Regions from separate parts of the Mycobacterium colombiense CECT 3035 genome, predicted to be linked through region 1. Evidence: predicted binding sites of a transcription regulator. Region 1 holds the regulator's gene; each other region holds the start of a gene.

Evidence for each region. The regulator LexA, encoded in region 1, represses DNA repair genes until DNA is damaged. The targets are predictions, from matches to a motif close to CGAACANNTGTTCG.
Region 2: the regulator LexA is predicted to act here: its motif matches at 1,277-1,290, upstream of B9D87_RS25470 (HNH endonuclease signature motif containing protein).
Region 3: the regulator LexA is predicted to act here: its motif matches at 983-996, upstream of ruvC (crossover junction endodeoxyribonuclease RuvC).

What each region holds. Positions count from the first base shown of each region.
Region 1 is NZ_CP020821.1:309,371-311,632, reverse strand. Features, by position in the region: gene B9D87_RS01565 (LysM peptidoglycan-binding domain-containing protein) at 1-336, opposite strand, end outside; gene lexA (transcriptional repressor LexA) at 630-1,328, shown strand; gene B9D87_RS01555 (LGFP repeat-containing protein) at 1,345-2,262, opposite strand, start outside.
Region 2 is NZ_CP020821.1:5,385,672-5,387,933, forward strand. Features, by position in the region: gene B9D87_RS25470 (HNH endonuclease signature motif containing protein) at 1-1,259, opposite strand, end outside; gene B9D87_RS25475 (DUF4129 domain-containing protein) at 1,439-2,262, shown strand, end outside.
Region 3 is NZ_CP020821.1:448,594-450,855, reverse strand. Features, by position in the region: gene ruvA (Holliday junction branch migration protein RuvA) at 1-402, opposite strand, end outside; gene ruvC (crossover junction endodeoxyribonuclease RuvC) at 399-965, opposite strand; gene B9D87_RS02400 (DUF4178 domain-containing protein) at 1,145-1,756, shown strand; partial or broken gene B9D87_RS02395 (DUF2617 family protein) at 1,774-2,262, shown strand, end outside.

The sequences.
Region 1 (2,262 bases):
GGCGAGGCGGTCGGGAACGTGGGCCGCGGAGTTCGAGGAGTCGCCGTTGAGGACCTGGCCGACGTTCGCGACGAGACCCAGCCACAGCGTGATCGCCCCGGCGGCAAGCGCCAGCCCGATGGTGGAGGCCCAGGTGGTGACGCGCCGGCGGTGCGGCGCGGCCGACATAGCCACCCCGGTGCCGTAGTAGCGCGTCGCCGCACCAGCCGGCCGCGACGGCGCGGGCCTGCGGGACCTGGCCAGGCCGTCCCGCCCGTAGCGTGCACCCAGGACGGGCCCGTTGATCGGCCGCCGAAGACTGCTGGTACGCGGCGCAGGCGTGTGGATGACTGTCATCTTCGTTCCTCCGGTCAACTAGCTCTCGCTCGTGTGTTCGACTCTAATCGCTTGTATGTTCGAAACCCGAACATTTGAGCGAAGCGTGTCGCACGAGCAAACGCTAGATCACACCACCGACAAGTTCGTCGGCCTCTACCACTGTCACGAGGCAGAAATACCCGATGTTCGGAAGAGTTACACATTTGTGATTCACCCGACTTTCGGCCCTTCGCGAGTGCGGTCCGGCCGGCGCGACACGCCACTCGAACACATGTTTGATTCTTGTCCACGGTGCGGCTACATTCAGTGCCATGGGCGACAGCAACGACATCTCATCGGCCGGCCCCGAGGGTCGGTTGCACTCCGTGGACTCCTCGCTGACCGAACGCCAGCGCACCATCCTGAATGTCATCCGTGCCTCGGTCACCAGCCGCGGCTACCCGCCGAGCATCCGGGAGATCGGCGACGCCGTCGGCCTGACGTCGACGTCATCGGTGGCACACCAGCTGCGCACCCTGGAGCGCAAGGGCTACCTGCGCCGCGACCCCAACCGTCCGCGGGCCGTCGACGTCCGCGGGGCCGACGACGACGTGGCGGCGCCCGCCACCGAGGTGGCCGGCTCGGACGCCCTGCCGGAGCCCACGTTCGTTCCGGTGCTCGGGCGCATCGCGGCCGGCGGACCCATCCTCGCCGAAGAGGCCGTCGAGGATGTCTTTCCGCTGCCGCGCGAATTGGTCGGCGAGGGAACGCTTTTCCTGCTCAAGGTGGTCGGTGACTCGATGGTCGAGGCCGCGATCTGCGACGGCGACTGGGTGGTGGTGCGTCAGCAGAACGTCGCCGACAACGGCGACATCGTCGCGGCCATGATCGACGGCGAGGCCACCGTCAAGACGTTCAAGCGCGCCGGCGGTCAGGTGTGGCTGATGCCGCACAACCCGGCGTTCGACCCCATCCCCGGCAATGACGCCGCCGTGCTGGGCAAGGTCGTCACGGTCATCCGCAAGGTCTGACGAGACGGCGAGCGGGTCAGTCGGCCCGCGTGAAGCCGTTGGCCTCAGCGACTTCTTCGCTCGACAGCCAGATTTCGGCGAGCGTGTCCCGATACAGGTCGCTGCCCGGCGTGTAGTACAGGCCGTAACGAGCGCTCGCCTTGATCGGGTATCCGTCGGGCGCCTGATACGGATCGTCGAGCGGCAGGTGGATCGTGGGTCGCCCATCCGGGCCGGCCAGGCCGTTCTCCGAGGCGTCTTCGGCGTCCGCGGCGGCGTGCCGGCCGCCTCGTGCCGACGTCCCGGCCGCGACCGCGCCGGCGACCACGGCATCCGCCACGCCCGCACCGGCCGGTGTGTCGGTGGGGGGCTCGACGTCCGGCTCCGGCGCCGCGAGGTCGGCGTATTCCTCCTCGGGCTCGGCCGTTTCCAGGGCACCGGTCACGGCTTCGCTGTCCGGCGGGGTGTGCGGAACGGCGACGTCGGGATATTCGTCCTCCGGGTACACCTCCTCCGCGTAGCCGGCATCGGGATCCTCGGCGTCGACGTAGGCGGCGTCGTCCGCCGTCTCGGGCTCGGCGACGTCGGGGACGGCGTCGGTGTAGTCGGTGTAATCGGCTCCCGCGTCGGAATACTCGGCCTCCGACAGCATCTCCTCGGAGACCACCGGGATGGAGTCGGTGTCGACGGCGTCGGGGTCATCGTCGGCGAACCCGTAGTCGCTTTCGGCCGGGGTCTGACGTTGCCAGCTGACCCGCCCGGCGTCGGGTTCGGGCTCGGGTTGATGCGGCGCGCTGAGCGCGTACGACTCGGCGTCGAGGTCGGATTCGTCGTGCCCCCAGCGTTCGTCGGCGTCGTAGCCGAAGTCCCCGCCCTGGCCGGGGCCGTAACCTGCGGCGTCGTCGTGCCCGGGCCGGCGCCGGCGCCAGACGAAGAGCACCCACACCAGCAGCAC
Region 2 (2,262 bases), 510 kb from region 1:
ACCGACGTGCGCCATTCGCCCCTGCCCACCGCGCCGTGGTCGGAGCCGCAGGCGAAGAACAGGTTGTCCGCGTCGGTCCGGCCGCCGTCTGCCCATTCGTGTGCATGGTGGACTTCGCAGTGATAGCCGGGTTCGAGGCAATTGGGGTGAGTACACCCGCGGTCCCGGGCGTAGCAGATGAGCCGCTGGTCAGCGGTGGCGATGCGCTTTTGGCGCCCGAGATACAAAGGCCTGCCGGTGTGCTCGTCGAACACGGCGAGGTAGTGAATTGCCTTGGCGGCCATGCGAATCAGATCCGCCATGGGTAGTCGTGAGCCACCGCCAGTTTGTGCCGGCGCGGGCACCGGAATCGACGAGTCGATCGCGGCGTGCGCGGCCCGGTCGAGTTCGGCCAGCGTGGTGGTGGCGATCACCGTGACGGGGTGGCCGCGGTGCGTCCCGAGCCCTCCCGACGCCAGGGCCGTTTCGAGGCCGAGCTTGAGGGCGTCGTGGCAGCGCTGGGCCGCCGTGCGGTCGTCGCGCGCCTCGGGATCGCCGGCTGCGTCGTCAGGCTGATGGCGCCCGGGCCGTACCGCCGCTTCGAGGGCCTCGAAGTACGCTCGGGCCTCGGGATCCAGTAGACCGGTGAGCCGCGACATCCCGTCGGGGCCTTGCGTGCTCAGGTGCAGACCCCGCCGGCGGGCCCGATCGACATCGGTGAAACGGCCGTCGGGATTGAGATGGTCGGCGATCCGGTGGCCCAGCCGGGCGACCAAGGCGGCGTCGAGCTTCATCGCGTGCCGCACCAGCGTGCGCTCCGCGTCGGCCGCGTCGGTGGGGGAGACGCGGGACGGCAACGTGTCGACCGCGGTGCACACGGCGCGGATGTGGTCCTCGCCGATCCCGCCGGCGGCCACCGCCGCGGCCACCGCCGGGAGCTCTGGTTCCAGCGGTGCGCCGGTCAGCGAGCGGCGCGGCCGGATGCGGACCGCAAGTCGCAACCGCCGCGCGACTTCTCTGGGCGTGATGCGAAGCCGCGCGCACAACATGCCGCGCACCGCGGGGACGCACCCGGCTTCGTCGGGCGGATCGTCGATCTCGCCGAAGACCCTGTACATCAGGCCCCGGTTGGTGCGCTCCTGGTGCTCCAGTCGTTCGGCAACCCCGACCCGGAAGGCGTTGCCGACCACGTCCGACGAGGTCTGCCGCAGCACGTCATGGGCCGCGTCGACCGCATCGAGCGCGGCGCGCATCCGTTCCCGGGCCTGCCACGCCTGCATCACAAGACCCACGCTATAGAACATATGTTCGAGCGCAAGCGGGCAGCCGAGATTCTGTGGATGAACTGCCGACTGTGCATAACCGAGCTCCCCGGTCCTGGCCCCAGGGCCGCCTGACGTGCAAGTATGAGGAAAGCCAGTGCCGCAACAACCAATCGAGCGGTGTGCCAATGCCTGGTATGGACAAGCCGACAGGGCGAGTCGTTGCCCTGATCGTTCTGCTGCTCGTGGTCGCTGCCGCCCTGCGCGGTTACCTCCCCGCTCGCCACGATGCGATGCGCAGCGAGTCGGGCGGCCGGGCGGCGCTGACGTTCGTGGTAGCGATTCTCGCGGTGACACTCGCACTGATCGCTGTCGCCGTCGTCGCGCGGTTGCGAGACCCCCGCGCTCCCGCGCCGTCCGCCGGTGGTCTCTCCGACATGCTGGGCACCGGTAAGGGGCGGCCGAGCTGGCGCGTGTTGTTGATCGGGGCCGCCGTGATCGCGGCCTGGCTGCTGATCGTGATGCTCCTGGCCCGGTTTTTGGCCCACGGTATCGCCCCCGTCCTGCAACCGCCCGACAGCGGCGCGGCGCCGTCGACGCACCCGCCCGCGCAGCCGGCGCCGCAGCAGCATCCGCACCGTCCTCGCGACGGCTCGCAGAACCTGCTGGGGATCCTGCTTGCCTGCACCGTCGCCATGTTGGTGATGTTCGTCGCCGGGACGGTCGCCTCGGCGCGGCGGCGCTGGCGTCCGTCGGCTCCCGCCATCGCCGACGAGCCGGCGGAACCCGCGGCGCCCGCGCCGCGTTCGGAGTCACTGGCGCGAGCCGCCGAACGCGGACTGGCCGAGATGGCCGACCTGAGCCGCGAACCCCGGGAGGCGATCATCGCGTGCTACGCGGCGATGGAACGCGAACTCGCCCAGGTGCCCGGCGCCGTACCCCAGGAGTTCGACACCCCGACCGAGGTGCTGGCCCGCGCCGTCGAACACCACGCCCTGCACGCCGACAATGCCGTCCGATT
Region 3 (2,262 bases), 140 kb from region 1:
CCCGACGCCGACCTTGTCGCGCAATTCCAAGACCATCCGTTCGGCGCTGCGCTTGCCGATCCCGGGCACCCGGGTGAGCGCGGTGACGTCGCTGTCGTGCAGCGCCTGGCGCAGCGCGCCGGCGTCGTGCACGGCCAGGGTGGCCATCGCGAGCCGCGGCCCGACCCCCGACACCGACAGCAGCGTCAGGAACAGATCGCGGGTATCGGTGTCGGTGAAGCCGTACAACGTCATCGAGTCCTCGCGGACGATCATCGCGGTGATCAGCCGCGCCTCGCTCCCGGTCCGCAGCGTGGACAGCGTCGACGGCGTGGCGTTCACCCGGTAGCCGACGCCGGCGGCCTCGATCACCGCGTGATCGAGCGCCACTTCGAGGACCTCCCCGCGCACCGAGGCGATCATCGCGCGGCCTTGCGCTTGGCGTCCAACTTTGCCTTGTACTTCTGTCGCTGCTGGGCGGCCAGCGCCTCGGCAGCGGCCATCCGGGCGATCATCGGCGCGCGCCAGCAGTGACAGATGGCCAACGCCAGCGCGTCGGCGGCGTCGGCCGGTGACGGTTTCGCTTGTAGCGCAAGGATTCTGGTGACCATCGCGGTGACCTGAGCCTTATCGGCCCCACCGTTGCCGGTGACCGCGGCCTTGACCTCGCTGGGGGTGTGGAAGTGCACGTCGACGCCGCGCTTGGCCGCCGCCAGGGCGACGACGCCGCCGGCCTGGGCGGTGCCCATCACCGTCGACACGTTGAGTTGGGAGAACACCCGCTCGATCGCCACCACATCGGGCCGGTGGGTGGCCAGCCAGTGCTCGACGGCGTCGCTGATCTTGAGCAGCCGCTGGGCCAGCGGGGCGTCCGCGGGCGTGCGCACCACGTCGACGTCCAGCGCGACGACCGTGCGCCCACGCCCGCTTTCGACGACCGACAGACCGCATCGGGTCAGGCCGGGATCGACGCCCATCACCCGCATTCCCGCTCCCACCTAGTAGAACAGCTGTTCGATACCCTAGCGGCCGGCGCCGACGGGCCCGGGTAGGACACGCGGCCGAGGCGCCGATTCCCGCGCCGACGTTACGGCGCGGAACCCGGGGAAAAGCTGTTAGCTTTAGCCCACGTTCGCTCGAGCAATGTGGCAACGGAGGGGTTGGCGTGGGATCTCTGCTGGTCATGATCGCCGTGGTGCTCTTCATCGCGTCCATCGTGGTGCTGGTGGTGGCTTTGCGGCGGCCCAAGCAGCCCGCCCAGCGGGCCGGGCGCCCGGATCCGATGGCCGACGACGCGATGCCGCAGTTCGGGCCGCGCCAACTCGGGCCCGGCGCCATCGTCAGCTACGGCGGCATCGACTACATCGTGCGCGGTTCGGTCACCTTCCGCGAGGGCCCCTTCGTCTGGTGGGAGCACCTGCTGGAGGGCGGCGACCAGCCGATCTGGTTCAGCGTCGAGGAAGACGACGGGCGCCTGGAGCTGGCGATGTGGGTCACCCGCAAGGACGTGCCGCTGCGGCCCGGCGACCCCTACGTCGTCGACGGCGTGATGTTCCACGAGTCCGAACGCGGCCGCGCCTCCTACACGACCGAGGGCACCACCGGCCTGCCGGCCGGCGGCGAGATGGAGTTCGTCGACTGCACCAACGACGACGAGTCGGCGCTGCTGTCGTTCGAGCGCTGGGCCCCGGACATGCCCTGGGAGGTGTCGACGGGCAAGTCCGTCTCGCCCGGGGAGATCACCGTGTACCCGGCTCCCCCACCCACCCCGGCGTAGAGCACGAGGTCTCCTCGGTGCCCCTCCATCAGCTCGCCGTGACCCCGGCCGACGTATCCGGCGAACGGCTGGGACTCGCGCTCAACGCGCCCGTACCGGCGCCGCTGGCCAGCTGCCGGCTGGACCACCCCGACGGCGGCGCCGCGCTGCTGCTCGGTGTGCTCGGCGCCTCCCATGTCGTCGCCGTCGAGCAGGCGTTTTCCGAGGAGATCTCTTGCACCGCACGCAGTCTCGGGGCCGACCTGCCGGCGCGCACCGAGGCGCCCGGCTACCGCCTGCAATCCCATACCGACACCCACGACGAGGCCAGCTTTCGCCGCCTCGCGCGCGACCTGCGCGGCCGTTGCGCCCACCGGGCGGGCTGGCTCGGTGGCACGTTTCCCGGTGATGACGCCGCGCTGACCGTGCTGGCCGCCGAACCCGACGGCGCCGGCTGGCGCTGGCAGACCTGGCACCTCTATCCGGGGCGTCCCCCGGCAACGGCGGCACGGTGGTGCACACGGCCA